2 regions of the Paenibacillus sp. LRG-1 genome follow, and region 2 is predicted to be linked to the other one. Evidence: riboswitches for the same ligand, from Rfam matches in the RefSeq annotation. Region 2 holds a riboswitch; the other holds the start of a gene.
The links. Region 2 has a riboswitch for FMN ahead of ACUUJN_RS06550 (DMT family transporter). Riboswitches for the same ligand answer to the same signal wherever they lie in the genome.
Positions count from the first base shown of each region.

Region 1 (7,766 bases), 2.1 Mb from region 2:
ATGATGAAATGGAACTGCACGTATATCCGGTTACTGATGACGCAGAGGATCGGGTTTTTGAACGTCCGCAGCCATTGCTGGGATACGAAACCCAACTACTGGGGGGCGTTATTGCAACTCAGGGAAACAGCATGACGAGAGATGTTAGTGGTTCACGTCAGGGATATGTGCCTGAATATGAAGCTGATAAATGTACCCATTGTGCCAAGTGTGATTCGATTTGCCCGGATTACTGTTTTGTATGGGAAGAGCAAGCAGACAAACGCGGAAGAATGATGGCATTTTTGCAAGGAATTGATTACCAGTATTGCAAAGGATGTCTGAAATGTGTAGATATTTGCCCGTCGGGGGCATTAAGCTCGCGTCGCGAACAATGGGGATGGGCGGAACAGAATCGAGTTGCCCACCAATTTCCGGCATATGAAGGAGGGCGTGCGTAATGGCAAAACTGGAGGAAGAACTCAAACAGACAGGCGCCGCGCAAGTGACAACGTTCGAATCCGGTAATGAAATGGCAGCTACGGCGGCTGCGCAGATTAATTATCATATGATGGGATATTTCCCGATTACTCCATCTACCGAGGTAGCGCAGTATCTGGATCAGATGAGAACGAGAGGTCAGCATAATATTAAGCTGGTTGCAGCAGACGGAGAACACGGATCGGCAGGGATTTGTTATGGAGCTGCCGCAGCGGGAGCGAGGGTTGTGAACGCCACTAGTTCGCAAGGTTTCCTGTACATGCTGGAGCAGTTACCTGTTCAGTCAGGTACCCGTTTTCCAATGGTTATGAATCTGGTGACACGAGCTGTTAGTGGTCCCCTGGATATTCGCGGGGATCATTCGGACCTGTACTATGGTTTGAATACAGGCTGGGTCATTTTGACGGCAAGTACACCACAGGCTGTGTATGATATGAACATCATGGCACTAAAAATCGCAGAGCATAGCGATGTTCGGCTGCCTGTAATGGTCGCATATGACGGTTTTTATACGTCCCATCAAAAACGTAAAGTGCAATATTTTGCCGATGCTGAGACCGTGCGCGGTTTTGTAGGTCCTAACCCGAACTTGAATTATCCGAATATTACGGATTTTGATCATCCTGTTACCGTGGGTGCGCATATGAACGGTGATGACCTGACGAATAATCATGTTCAGCTATCCGAAGCACTGAAGCTGTCAGAAGGAGTATATGAGCAGGTAGCAGCAGAATATGCCGCTTTATCCGGTCGGGAATACCCGATTTTGGATCTGTATCATATGGAGGATGCTGAGGTCGCGGTATTCCTGTTGAATTCGGCGGCTGAATCGGCCAAGGATGTGGCGGATCAACTCCGCGCGCGCGGGATTAAAGCTGGTGTGATACGTCCGAATATCATCCGACCGTTCCCAGCCGCACAACTGCGGGAAGCATTACGCGATGTCAAGGCGCTGCTGGTAGGTGAACGTGCAGATTCGTATGGGGCAGACGGTGGTAATTTAACGCATGAAATTAAAGCGGCCTTGCAGGAGGACCCGCTGAACCGGACACTCGTGTTGAGTCGTATATTTGGCTTGGGCGGCAAGGATTTTTATGCGGAAGATGCAGAGGCGTTCTTCCAGCTTGCGATTGAGGCGGCAGAGGCCGGACGAGCCGAGAAGTCCTTTGATTATTACGGAATTAATCCGGGTTCACCGGACAAGGTGATGCCGCAAGTTATGCAACCGCCACGTGGCAATGCATACCGTACGGGTCTGATTCAGGTTACGCCGGACGAGGCGACCGGGAAGCTCAAAGTCAAGGTACCACCCCTGCGATCGTTGACGACCAAACCACGCCGTCTTACACCAGGTCACGGGGCTTGCCCAGGATGTGGGGCATTGTCTGCGCTGGAACTGTTTTTCAAAGGTATTGAAGGGGATATTGTCGTGCTGTTCCAGACAGGCTGCGTATATGTGACGACGACAGGGTATCCATATACATCACACAAACAACCGATGATCCACAATCTTTTTCAAAACGGGGCTGCTACACTTTCGGGAGCGCTGGAAGCTTATATGGAAATGAAGCGCCGCAATGAAATTGAGATGTCGGACGATCCGACCTTTATCATGATCAGTGGTGACGGTGGGATGGATATTGGTATGGGTTCTGCGATTGGTGCGGCTCTGCGTAATCATAAGCTGATCATGTTGGAATATGATAACGAAGGGTACATGAATACAGGTTCACAGCAATCGTACTCCACTCCGCTCGGTCACATGACCAGTACGTCGGGTGTAGGGAAAATGCAAAAAGGAAAGCAAGGGCATCACAAGGATACCGTGCAAATCATGGCTGCTTGTAACATTCCGTATGCTTTTACAGCAGCTGAAAGTCATCCGCAGGATATGCTGCGTAAAGCAGCCAAAGCTCAATGGTATGCGAACAACGTGGGTACGGCCTATGGTAAGATCCTGTGCGCCTGCCCGCTGAATTGGAAATCCGAAGACAGACTGGGCACCAGCATTGTGGGCGCCGCAGTCGAGTCCTGTTTCTTTCCTTTGTACGAAATAGAGCAAGGCAGTACGACGATTACGTATAATCCGGAAGACAAGGGAAAACGGATTCCAGCTGCAGAATGGTTGAAATTAATGGGTAAAACGAAGCATCTTCTCAAGGAAGAGGCTACGCTGGCTACCTTTGAGCAGGAGATTGAGCGTCGCTGGACTACCCTGAAAAAGAAACATGAAATTTCAGAGCTATAATTCTGTTTTTTGCATAATCATCGATTAGCATTGTTAGCCGCTGTTACTGTAGTGGTTCGATCAAGATTCTTTGCGCTTATTGCGCAAAGAATCTTTTTTGTCGTTTATGGGTTCAAGCATAAAAAAACAGGTAATGATTTCCGATATAGGAGTGGAGGCCTATAAGAGGCACGTTAAAAAGTTTTCTTCTGAATTTTAAGATGCAATGAGGTGCAGGTAATGATTAAGCTGAATACAGTTGAAATAATCGAAATTATAAAGAAGCAGATCCCTAAGGTTATGAACATCAAGCCAGTAGAACTAAAGTTTACGGACGATTTTGGACGGGCCTCGCTGGCAGCGACAGAACACAAATTCACACTGACGAACCAGCATTATTCTGCCAAGGTGATGGATTGCGTGTTAGAAACACAAGTACGCCCCATTTTAATGTGTGAAATTATTTATTTTCTGAAATGCGAGTTTATTGACGGACATGTTGATGTGCGACTGGATTATGAGGCATGTTCTGAGGAAGGGCGGGGACCTGTTGCTTCAGCCGTAATTACCTTTGATCATGCAACAGAGTTGGGAGTCGAGGAGCTGGCCGATCTGATTGACTTGGCGCTTCATATGAATGATAAAACCTGGTTTGAAGAACTCTCCAGCCAATATGTCAAAACCAAAGCAGGCGCTTCTATTAGATAACTTGCTTTTTTTAGAAGTCGGTGCTAATATACGTAACAAGTTTAATGTTAATTCAATTAAATAAGAGCAAGATCCTTCGGGGCGGGGCGAAATTCCCCACCGGCGGTGATGACATGTTTGTGGATCGTTTTTGTGAGAAACAGCATGGCTTAGTCCGTGACCCGGATGCTGAATGATCGGCAGAAGGTGGACCTGGTGCAAATCCGGGACCGACAGTATAGTCTGGATGGGAGAAGGATACGAAGCGCATGTGCATGACGTGACATGTGCCGATTTTTAGCATACCCAATTGTGCGTACGGCTTATTTCGTTGTAGGACAGCATCGGGCGATAGCTTGCTTAAGCTTTCTTTTTGATGGGTGTTCTGAGCGTATTTGGTTGTATCCTCAGTCATGCTTTCTATTGGCAAACCTATGATTTCATGTCGTCTTAAGATGCATATGAACTGCGCTTGTATACTACAAATGTGACTCTCATCACCCCCATGACGGATTGAATCCGAACTGGGGGTTTTTTGCGCTTATAGCTGATGAATTAGGGATAAACTGAAATGTAGTGGAAAGGAGTGAAGGCATGTTTACCGGATTAGTTGAGGAAGTGGGTCGCATTCAAACTATTTCCAAAAGCGGTGAAGCGATGGTGCTGGGGATTTCGGGTTCCGTGGTGTTGGGCGATTTGAAGATAGGAGACAGTGTCTCGGTGAATGGCGTTTGCCTGACCGCGATACGGATTGGTTCGAAAGACTTTAAGGTTGATGTGATGCCGGAAACCTTTCGCAGCACTAATCTGAAAGAGTTGAGATCCGGCAGCCGAGTCAATCTGGAGCGAGCGATGACGGCGAGTGGAAGGTTCGGAGGACACATCGTGCAAGGACATGTGGACGGGACGGGAACGATTCGAGGGGTGACATCAGACCAGAATGCAGTTGTGTTCGAAGTTGAGCCTAAAAATCAAACATTATTTAAATATATTCTACTCAAAGGGTCAATCACAATTGATGGTATCAGCCTCACAGTCGCACAGCGTACGGGAGATACCTTTGCCGTATCTATTATTCCCCACACTTTATCCGAAACGGCCTTACAAGCCAAACGTGAGGGGGATACCGTCAATATCGAATGTGATATTTTGGGCAAATATGTAGAACAGCTTTTAAATTACAGAGGTGCAGCGGAGGCGGAGAGAGTAGAAGAAGCTCCTCTCAGTTTGGACTATTTGGCGAAACACGGCTTTGCCTGATATTGAATGGTAAGCCTGTTTAGGAGCATTCGTGGCACAAGACATAAGGAGGAAAGTGTTATGGATAGAGGTAGCCAAACAAGTGCAATGGCGAACGTCATAGAGCATGGCGAGTTGGAACATGACGAAGAGATTCGTTTGGATTCCATCGAAGAAGCGTTGGAGGATTTAAAAAACGGTAAAGTCGTTATTGTAGTGGATGATGAACAGCGCGAAAATGAAGGCGATTTTATCGCTTTGGCTGAAAAAGCGTCGCCTGAGGTCATTAATTTCATGATTACAGAAGGTCGCGGGTTGGTCTGTGTGCCAATCACACGACAAAGAGCTGAGGCTTTGGAATTGCATCCTATGGTAGAGCAAAATACAGATTTCCACGGTACTGCCTTTACGGTATCGGTAGATCATATGGAGACAACAACGGGTATTTCAGCGGCCGAGCGCTCCTTGACTGTACGCGCCTTGGCAGACGAAGCAGTCACAGGAAGTGATTTCCGCAAGCCTGGTCACATGTTCCCGCTGATTGCTCGCGATGGTGGTGTCTTGCAGCGTGCTGGTCACACTGAAGCGGCTGTTGATCTGGCCCGACTCAGTGGCTTCAAGCCTGCTGGGGTCATTTGCGAAATTATAAAGGAAGATGGCTCAATGGCCCGCCTGCCTGATCTGGCAGTGGTCGCCAAGCGACATCAATTGAAACTGATCAGTATTCAGCATTTGGTGGACTACCGTCGTCGTTTGTCATTGTAAAAATACATCTCGGTTCCAAGTAAATCTGAAGTATTATCCGAAGTCCCTAAATAATTAAACTATGAGAGGTTGATTAAACATGGCACGTTTTCTAGAAGGTAATCTCGTATCGAACGGTTTAAAATATGGTATTGTGGTGGGCAGATTTAATGAGTTTATTACGAGCAAGCTGTTAAGCGGCGCAATTGACGCCCTTCAACGACATGGTGCGCAGGAAGATGAAATTGATGTAGCCTGGGTTCCGGGTGCATTTGAAATTTCACTGATTGCACAAAAAATGGCTGCAAGCGGCAAATATGATGCCGTAATTACGCTGGGTACGGTCATCCGTGGTTCTACTTCACATTATGATATCGTCTGCAATGAAGTGGCCAAGGGTGTGGCAGCAAGCAGCCTGAAAACGGGAGTGCCTGTTATTTTTGGGGTAGTGACGACAGAAAACATTGAACAGGCTATTGAACGAGCAGGTACGAAGGCTGGTAATAAAGGTTGGGATTCTGCATTGGCTGCGATTGAAATGGCCAATCTCGGCAAGCAATTTTAATTATAGGAATAGCTGAATAGAACGGTATAAACTGCAAGGTGAAAAGGGATTGGATTGTTAAGCAAGGCGATGACGTATATACTACAGAAAGAGGGATTGATAACGTAGAGCATAAGTGCTATAGGGAAAGGTATTGTTGAATGATGATTGGAGTAAGGCAGGGGGAAGCACATTGACAGTCGTAAACTACAAGCTGGAAACATTCGAGGGTCCGCTGGATCTACTGTTGCATCTGATTGATAAAGCCGAGATCGACATTCAGGATATCCCGATTAGCGATATTACTGATCAGTATATGGCTTTTTTGCACAGTATGCAGGAGCTGGAACTGGACATTACGAGCGAGTTTCTAGTGATGGCGGCGACGCTCTTATCTATTAAGAGTAAATTGTTGCTTCCCAAGCCACCTGTGATGGAATATGACGATTTGGATTTTTATGAGGAAGAGGATTATGATCCACGTGAGGAACTGGTCCGCAAGCTGGTGGAGTATCGTAAATATAAAGGGATTGCTCGCCATCTAAGTGAACGTGAGTGGGAGCGGAGTCTAATTTATGGCAAGGAGCCAGAAGATCTAAGCGCATTCCTGCCCACTGAACCCGCAAATCCGGTGCATGGGCTGCATGCAAGCGATTTGGTCGCGGCCTTTCAGCGTGCTTTGCGCAAAGCAGAACGACGTACGACGGTAACCCGTGTTCATCGAGACGAAATTTCAGTTAAGGACCGTATCCGGCAAGTTATCGGGGCGTTAGAGATGCTGGGGAACGGAGGACGGCTACTGTTCTCCAAGCTGATGCATGAGGATATGTATCGGCATGAGGTGGTTGTGACCTTTTTGGCTATCCTTGAACTGATGAAAATGAAGCAAATTTTCTGTTATCAGGAGAAGCTTTTCGATGATATTGTAATGGAGTGGAGAGGGGATTTACGGGTTAATGGATTATCTGAAGCTGAAATCAATTATTGAGGGACTGCTGTTTCTCGCAGGAGAGGAAGGGTTGTCCACCAAGCAGATCGCCGACATTGTAGAGCAGCAGCAAGAGCTGGTTGAACAGTGCTTGGAAGATATGAAGCAGGACATGGAGCAGGGGGGAAGGGGCTTGCAACTTGTCCGTATTGCCGGTCATTATCAGCTTGCAACTTTATCCGAACATGCACCTTACTTTGAAAAGCTCGCATACTCTCCGGCACGTGCCTCACTGTCTCAAGCTGCTTTGGAGACGCTGGCCATTGTTGCCTACCGCCAGCCCATTACAAGAGTTGAAATCGAAGAGATTCGGGGTGTCAAATCCGAGCGGGCCATACATACACTGGTCAACAAGGAGCTCATTGAAGAGAAAGGTCGAGCTGAAGCCATCGGACGGCCAATATTGTACGGAACGACGAAATCATTTTTGGATTATTTCGGTCTGGGCTCTTTGGCAGATCTACCGCAACCGGAGTTGTTCGAGGATTCGGACAATTTGGAGGAAGAGACTCAATTATTGTTCGAGCGTCTGGAGAGCAGCCAGCCTGCGGCCAACGATCTAGATCTTGAATCCCAATAAAGTTGCTCCGGATCTTGCGGCTCACTTATGTAAAGCTCAAACAGACAGCCAGTCCTCACGTAGTTGGGGGCTGGCTGTTGGTATTTTAAGATGCATGATTTTCCGGCGAACGGTCATACTATTTTTGCCATGATATCTATAGCAAAAAGGTAGGGAGGACTCGCCAGTGTGGAAATGGATCAGTATCGCCATCATCGTCGTTATATTACTTGTGCTGGCTATTCTGCTCTCTCGTATTCGATTGAAGCTGGATATTGCCAAACATGACAATGATGAT
Region 1 is NZ_CM170126.1:3,620,861-3,628,626, reverse strand. It holds gene ACUUJN_RS16120 (2-oxoacid:acceptor oxidoreductase family protein) at 1-440, shown strand, start outside; gene ACUUJN_RS16115 (thiamine pyrophosphate-dependent enzyme) at 440-2,728, shown strand; gene ACUUJN_RS16110 (IDEAL domain-containing protein) at 2,948-3,415, shown strand; FMN riboswitch at 3,484-3,657, shown strand; gene ribE (riboflavin synthase) at 3,989-4,654, shown strand; gene ribB (3,4-dihydroxy-2-butanone-4-phosphate synthase) at 4,715-5,398, shown strand; gene ribH (6,7-dimethyl-8-ribityllumazine synthase) at 5,478-5,942, shown strand; gene ACUUJN_RS16090 (segregation and condensation protein A) at 6,115-6,909, shown strand; gene scpB (SMC-Scp complex subunit ScpB) at 6,878-7,489, shown strand; gene ACUUJN_RS16080 (DUF2953 domain-containing protein) at 7,656-7,766, shown strand, end outside.
Region 1: it holds a riboswitch for FMN, as region 2 does, so the genes downstream of both, ribE (riboflavin synthase) here and ACUUJN_RS06550 (DMT family transporter) in region 2, are expected to answer to the same signal.

Region 2 (7,766 bases):
ATCTGCTCATCAAAGCCTTCACTGATCATTAATTCCTTCAAAGCTTGCACAAAAAGAACTGGCAGGTTGTTGTACTGCGATTTTTTGATCCCAAAAAGCGTGATGCTTAAGCGGGATATATCATGCATAAACACTATATTTTTTCTTCGATTAAGTAAAAACAAGCTGGCATGCCAACTATTCAAAGGCGGATAAATATCAACTTGAAGTGGTTCAGTCTCCCATTCCTTCAGCAGTTTTTGTGTTCCTCGTATAACAAACATTGTTGCTCTCCTTTATTGACGGTCCTGTACCGCAGCGTGATTCGACATACCTAGTCTCGTACATGAGGCATGTCCCGGATATTATAACACCGTATTCCAAACATCCGATTATAAACTCTTTCAGTATAATATAGGGGAATGATATATTACCAGACACATTAATTTTCCCTTTGGATATTTTTTATGGAAATCCCCTCCACTGCTCTATATAATTCAGGTACAGTTCGTCACGCGAGCTTAATCTAAAAATTAGGGGTGTTCCACACCTATGTCACAACATATTTTACTTATTGAAGACGATCTATCTATTGCCGAAATGCTACTCAAAGCACTCACTAAGGAAGGATACAGTCTAACCACTGCCTATGACGGGGAAGAGGGGCTTCTTGCCTTTGAACGTCATACCTATGATCTGGTACTGGTGGATTTGATGATGCCGAAGGTGGACGGTATGGAGGTGATCCGCCGAATCCGTACCCACAGCGCCGTACCTATTCTGATTATGTCAGCCAAGGACAGCGATGTGGATAAAGCGCTTGGACTGGGCTTTGGGGCAGACGATTATGTTGCCAAACCTTTTTCAATGCTGGAAATGACCGCTCGTATTCAGTCCGCGATCCGCAGATCTACTACATATGCCCGTCAGCAACAGCAGGAGGAACAGCCGCAAGCACAAGTTTTGACCTACGGCAGTCTGCGCATTGATTTTGATCATTTTACAGTCATACGCAATGAAAATGAAATTCAGCTAACAGCCAAAGAGTCCGATATTTTGAAGCTGTTTGTAGCCAATCCGAATCGGGTATTTACAAAAGCACAATTATACGGATTTATTTGGAAAGACGATTATATGGGCGACGAGAACGTGATTAACGTCCATATTCGCCGCCTACGTGAGAAAATCGAAGAAGATCCCTCTCATCCTGTCCACATTAAAACGCTATGGGGCATTGGCTACAAATGGGAGAATGGCTGATATGAACATCGAAAACATTTCTGAATGGATTGTCGGTCTCATCATGTCAGTCGTTATAGTATGGTTTTGGCGGGAGCGTATGGCCTATAAGCGCAAAATAAAGGATATCCGAACCCTACTAGAGCGGATTGTGACGGTGAACCATGCGGAAAAGCTGCTATATGTCACAGGTGACGTTGAACTGCAACGACTCATGACGGAAATTAACCGACTACTGGACTTGAATCTCAGAGTGTCTGCAGATTACAACCGTAGCCAAATCGCTATGCGCAAAATGATTTCGAACATTTCCCACGATCTCAAGACCCCGCTTACGGTTGTGCTTGGATATGCCGAGATGCTGGATGGCGATCCGACTATTTTGCCAGAAGAACGTATAAAGCTGCTATCCAAAATTCATCAAAAGACAAGCGAGGCGATTGAGCTGATCGGCAGCTTTTTTAGCTTGGCGAAGCTGGAGGCTAATGATACGGATATTCCGTTGACTCGACTAGAAGTGGGAGAACTGTGCAGACGCAGTATTTTGGAGTTTTATGACCTGCTGACCGCACAGGGGTTTACTGTGCATATTGAGATCCCAGAGCACCCCATTCATGCCTTGGGGAACGAAGGAGCGATTGGGCGGGTACTGAACAATCTGATCTCGAATGCCATTCGCTACGGGGCAGACGGACGGACGCTGGGTCTGGCTCTATCGGAACAGCAGGATACGGTGTGTATCGAGATATGGGATCGTGGGAAAGGCATACAGGAATCTGAGCAGGACAAGGTTTTTGAACGCATGTACACACTGGAGGACTCCCGCAATAAGGCGGTACAAGGCAGCGGACTGGGCCTTACGATTGCCAAACGCCTGGTTGAAGCGATGAACGGAGAAATTCAATTAACTAGTAGACCATATGAGCGGACGGTCTTCTCTTTTACATTGAAGAAAATCAACTATTAGTCGAACTAAACATGCTCAACTTAATAAATTTGTAAGAATCACGAAAGAAAAATGAACATTTCGCCCTTTATCCTTGAATTATCAGCAGTATACGAAGGGAGAACACCCATGACTTACGTAATACGTACACATCAGTTGACCAAGGCCCTGAAGGGCAACGAACTTGTAGCGGGAGTCAGTATGAATGTGCGCAAGGGAGAAACCTATGGCTTTCTCGGTCCTAACGGGGCAGGCAAGACGACGATAATGAAAATGATTACGAATCTGCTCAAGCCGACATCGGGTGAAATTGAATTATTCGGTGAAAAATTAACGCCGAAGTCGTATCATCTGCTCGGACGGATGGGTTCAATTATTGAATACCCGATTTTTTATGACAGGCTGACGGCACAGCAAAATCTCGAACTTCATTGTGAATATATGGGCTACTATAATAAGCAGGCTGTTCGGGATGCCCTGGAATTAGTGAATTTGCGAAATGTAGATGACAAGCCGGTAAAGGATTTTTCGCTAGGAATGAAACAACGTCTCGGGATTGCGCGCGCTATTGCGACTAAGCCAGAGTTACTCATTTTGGATGAACCCATTAATGGTCTGGACCCAGTGGGAATCAAGGAAATCCGCCAACTATTCCACATGCTATGCAAGGAATATGGGATGACCCTGCTCGTGTCCAGTCATATTTTAGCGGAAATAGAGCAGATTGCGGATACGGTAGGCGTGATTAATCACGGACGACTGATTGAGGAAGTATCGATGGAGCAGGTGCGGGAAACCAATACGGAATACATCGAATTTACGACCAACGATTGTAAGAAGGCGGCCTACGTCCTCTCCCATCATTTGAGCCTGAATAATATAAAGGTGATAAATGAACAGAGTATACGTATTTACGATACAAATGTACCGCAGAAACAAATTACGAAGACGCTCATCTTAAATGATATAGAGGTGGATTCCATTCATCAGAAAAGCAGCACGCTGGAAGACTACTTTTTTCGCCTGTTAAACGGAGGTGATCTCCATGCTTAAATTGATGCAGTTGGAGCTGAAAAAATTCCATCTGACGGGTTATATCCGTTCAGCCCTGATCGCCAATGCATGCATTCTTGGGCTGCTCTGTGTTATTGCGCTGGAAAGTCAAAGTGAAGGAATACCTGAATTCACACAGTACACTCAACTATTGGATCTAATAGACAATTTTGTAAGAGCTACATTTATTGTGTTTGCTTCCGTTCTCCTATGCCGCTTTATCGTCGGGGAATTTAAGTCCAAATCGATTACGATCTTGTTCATGTATCCGATTCATCGTCAAAAGCTGATGATCGCCAAACTCTTGGTCGTATTACTGTTCACGTTCTTGTCCATTATTATTTCGGAAATAATCATTACGGCTGCTATTCATCTGCTCAACCAGTTTGTTTTGATTGTACCGGATAACCTTACTCTTTCCATACTGGGGCAACAATCAGCACGGACGTTAATCAATGCCGTTGCTGCCAGCTTTATGGGACTGGTTCCGCTGTATATGGGGATGCGAAGATACTCTGTACCCACCACCATTGTGACCTCAATCCTGATTGTAGCATTGCTTTTCTCCAATAATAACGGCGCTACACTTAGCTCCATAGCCCCCGTGCAAATCGGCTTCTCTATACTGGGAATGCTTGTGGCTTATGCGGCGATTCGACGTATTGAGTATAAGGATATTACCTCGTAATATGTAATTTCGTAGAGCGCTTTCAAAAAACAGATGAAAATCATTGTTCGATATACACACATTTTTCACTGGACTTCATTCTAAAACAGGTATATCCTATAGGAGAAATTAAAAACGGAATAAGGATCTTCGGGGTAGGGTGAGATTCCCAACCGGCGGTATGGCTCATGGAGCTAAGCCCGCGACTCTGTATCTGGCAACAGGATACGGACTGATTTGGTGAGATGCCAAAGCCGACGGTAAAGTCCGGATGGAAGAAGATCGAAATATCAACATGCCGCGAAGTGGATGAATACTGCGTTATTGGTTTTGCAGTAACTTCATTTAACTTGCATAAAGCGGCAAGTTTATTTGATCAACCCCCGTCTTGCATGGCCTTTCGCCATGGACGGGGGTTTTTGTGCCACCGGTCCTGTATTCGCAAGGAGCTAATTGAGTATGAGTCAATCTTCTACTGTACTAACATCCAAAGGTTTTGATCGTAGCTCCCACATGAAAAATGGTTTTTGGCTGGTCGCAATTGGAGCAGCCTTGTGGGGCGCAGACCCGCTGTTTCGTATTATTTTGTTAAAGTCATTTACTTCAACACAAATTGTACTAATGGAGCATGTGCTGCTTTTCCTCGCTCTGACACCGATGTTGTGGAAGCATCGTGAGGAGCTCAAAGCGGTACGGCTTCGTCAAGTTTTCGCTATTTTGTTCGTCTCGTGGGGTGGCTCGGCTCTGGCCAGCGTAATTTTCACCATGGCACTCAGCAATGGTGATTTGAATGCTGTACTCTTACTCCAGAAGCTTCAACCCTTGGTCGCTATTATTCTAGCTCGTATTATTTTGAAGGAAATGTTGCCGCGTCATTTTGGATTATTAATTGTCGTCGCTCTGTTCGGGACGTATCTTCTGACCTTCGGTTGGTCGCTCCCCTTCGGACATGTTCGTGATTTTGTCCAGGTCGGTAGTCTACTTGCACTCGGTGCAGCAGTTCTGTGGGGCGGTTCGACAGTCATGGGAAGTTACTTGCTTCGTTCAATGAAATATGAAACGGTAACCTCCCTCCGCTTCATGGTCGCGCTCCCTCTGCTGATTGTCCTCACCTCCGTAGAGCATGCGCCATGGAATATGCCTGCCGGTACATGGGCGGGCGCAGCTGTGATTATCAATCTGCTATTGCAGGCATTGCTTCCGGGTCTTCTTAGCTTATTGTTGTATTACAAAGGCTTAAGTACGACCAAAGCGTCTTATGCTACGATGGCAGAATTAAGCTTCCCCATGGTTGGTGTCGTGATTAACTGGATCGCATTTCAGCAAATTGTCACTGTAGCGCAATTGACTGGTTTTATGCTCATCTGGATTACGCTCTTTATGATTTCACGTCAGCAAAAAAATTAACAGTTCAATGTCCCTTTCATGACTCACCCAAGCCAAATCGTGAAGATGCTTTTGCATCTCTGATTTGGCTTTTTATGTATTCGTATTCATATAAATCATAGTTCTTTAGACCTATTTTCCGAAAAAAGTGTCTAAAACATGCAATTATTCCTCGTTTCTCAAAGATTACATCTATAAAATTCGTCGGTTTCTGTCGAATAAAACAATGTAGTGATCATCAGACACAGAGGAGCAATAACTATGACTAAAACAAAACAAACAGTTCCGTGGTGGAACAGGTTTCTCAAGCAGTTTTATTTAATGAGGACAAGATTAATAATATCTTTTTTGGCTGTGTTATTGATTCCGAGCGTACTTATCGGGTACTTTTCCTATCAGGGGGCTACGACACAACTCAGTCAGCAAATGGGCGGTTCCGTATATACGAATCTGTATCTGATCCGAAGCAATGTCAATCAGTATGTAGCGCCCATTATGAAAGATCTGGACGTGCTTACCACTGAAATCAAATCTGATTCCATTGGTACCAACCAAGAGGCCCTTCAGAAAAAGTTGGATGTCATCGTCAAGGCTCATCCCGAGCTAGATGCCGCGCTTCTCGGCAATGCGAAAGGGCAATACATACGTTCGCCGAAAAAACAGGAGGACGATTATGACCCCCGGGAGAGAAAATGGTACAAAAATGCAATGCTGGAAAAGGGCAAGGTATTCGTCGGTGTTCCAGTTGCCAGCGTCACGACAGGGAATTTAGTCGTTAATATATCGGGAACGCTGGAGGACGGTGAAGGAGCTGTTTCATTGGCTTTGAATCTGGACAAAATGGGTGAAAGTCTGCAGTCTGTCAAGATTGGTGAACGCGGAGGACTCATTATTGTTGATTCTGAACATAAAGTTGTATCTGGGACTGGAACAGCCTTTAACAAGGCAGGCAAAAAACCTGCTGACGCCATAGAGGGACTTCCCGAAGTGGCGACAACCGTCGAAAATGATACTCCTTCCATGTCGCAAATTCAATTTATGAATCGAGATATGCTGGCCTTTACACTTAAGGACCCTCTCACCGGTTGGAGCATTGTCGCACTGTCGGATCTGGAGGATTACAGTGATGCAGCCCAACCGATTCTGAAGCAAAGCCTGATTGTGATTGTCATTTCCATACTTGCCGCTGCAATCATCATTGTGCTTATGGTCCGCTCGTTCTTAATTCCGCTGCGCAAGCTGCAAGCAGGAACACGCATCGTCCGTGACGGAAATCTGACCGAACGTGTTAATCTATCCAGCAAGGATGAGTTCGGCGAACTGGCACAGAATTTTGACCAGATGACGCATTCCTTGCATACGATGGTTTCCGAGGTCAATCAAACGTCCTCCCGACTTGCTTCCTCTTCTCTGATGATCAAGGAAAGCACAGAGCAAACGACGGAGTCCGTACAACACGTAGCGGAAACGGTTATGGAATCCGCGGAAAATGCAGCCACCAGCGCCGAGGCGTCCGAGCAAACCGCTAATGCCGTTGAAGAAATGGCGAAGGGTGTCAGCACCATTGCCGAATCGGCAAGCTCCATCGTGGATTCAGCAGGACAAACCGAGCATGATGTGGCTCAAGGCAGTCAAATGATCAGCCATGTGCGGACACAAATGGACCGTATTCTGGAAGCTGTAAGCCAAACAGCTAGCCTGATGGATGAGCTATCCCAGCTCTCAGACGATGCGAAGCAGATGAATACAGCTATTGCCGCTATTGCCAAGCAAACCAATTTGTTGTCTCTGAACGCGTCTATTGAAGCTTCCAGAGCAGGCGAAGCCGGGCGTGGATTTGCCGTAGTCGCTATAGAGGTACGCAAGCTGTCTGAGCAATCCAAGGAAAGCGCGGATTCCATCAGTCAGATCATTACTCAGATGCTCGATTTGATTCAACGCTCCACCGCTACCATGAACGGTAATGTTCGTAACCAGGTAGGTGAAGGATTACGTATTAGCCAAGATGCAGAAGGTGCATTTACGAATATTGAACGCTCTACATCTCATATCGTGGAACAAATTCAAAGTGTATCCGCTGCAGCTGAACAAATCTCAGCCAGTACAGAGGAAGTTTCCGCTACTGTCACCCATTTGGCAAGTCTGTCTCGCAATTCAGCGGACAGTTCACAGACAACATCTGCTGCCGCTCAGGAGCAAATGGCGGCCATGGAGGAAATCGCATCTTCGTCTCAGGAGTTGTCCAACATGGCGCAGGATTTGCAACAGCTGGTTAAGCGATTTAAGATTTAACTTACACATTGCATCGTTGCAATTTCATGCAAGTAAGAATGAACAGCAATACATCTTATGACTAACAAAAGCCTTCGTCCGTATACAAATTACGGGCGAAGGCTTTTTACATTAGAGTTCTTAGGATGCTCTCTCTCTTGTCTACTTATAGGGTCATCTGACCGATTAACTGACGGCGTCTATCTCCTTCGGGGTCGTGCTCTA
Region 2 is NZ_CM170126.1:1,504,044-1,511,809, reverse strand. It holds gene ACUUJN_RS06575 (DUF6933 domain-containing protein) at 1-263, opposite strand, end outside; gene ACUUJN_RS06570 (response regulator transcription factor) at 532-1,239, shown strand; gene ACUUJN_RS06565 (sensor histidine kinase) at 1,241-2,185, shown strand; gene ACUUJN_RS06560 (ABC transporter ATP-binding protein) at 2,294-3,217, shown strand; gene ACUUJN_RS06555 (ABC transporter permease) at 3,210-3,905, shown strand; FMN riboswitch at 4,027-4,171, shown strand; gene ACUUJN_RS06550 (DMT family transporter) at 4,344-5,291, shown strand; gene ACUUJN_RS06545 (methyl-accepting chemotaxis protein) at 5,532-7,562, shown strand; gene ACUUJN_RS06540 (carboxylesterase/lipase family protein) at 7,708-7,766, opposite strand, start outside.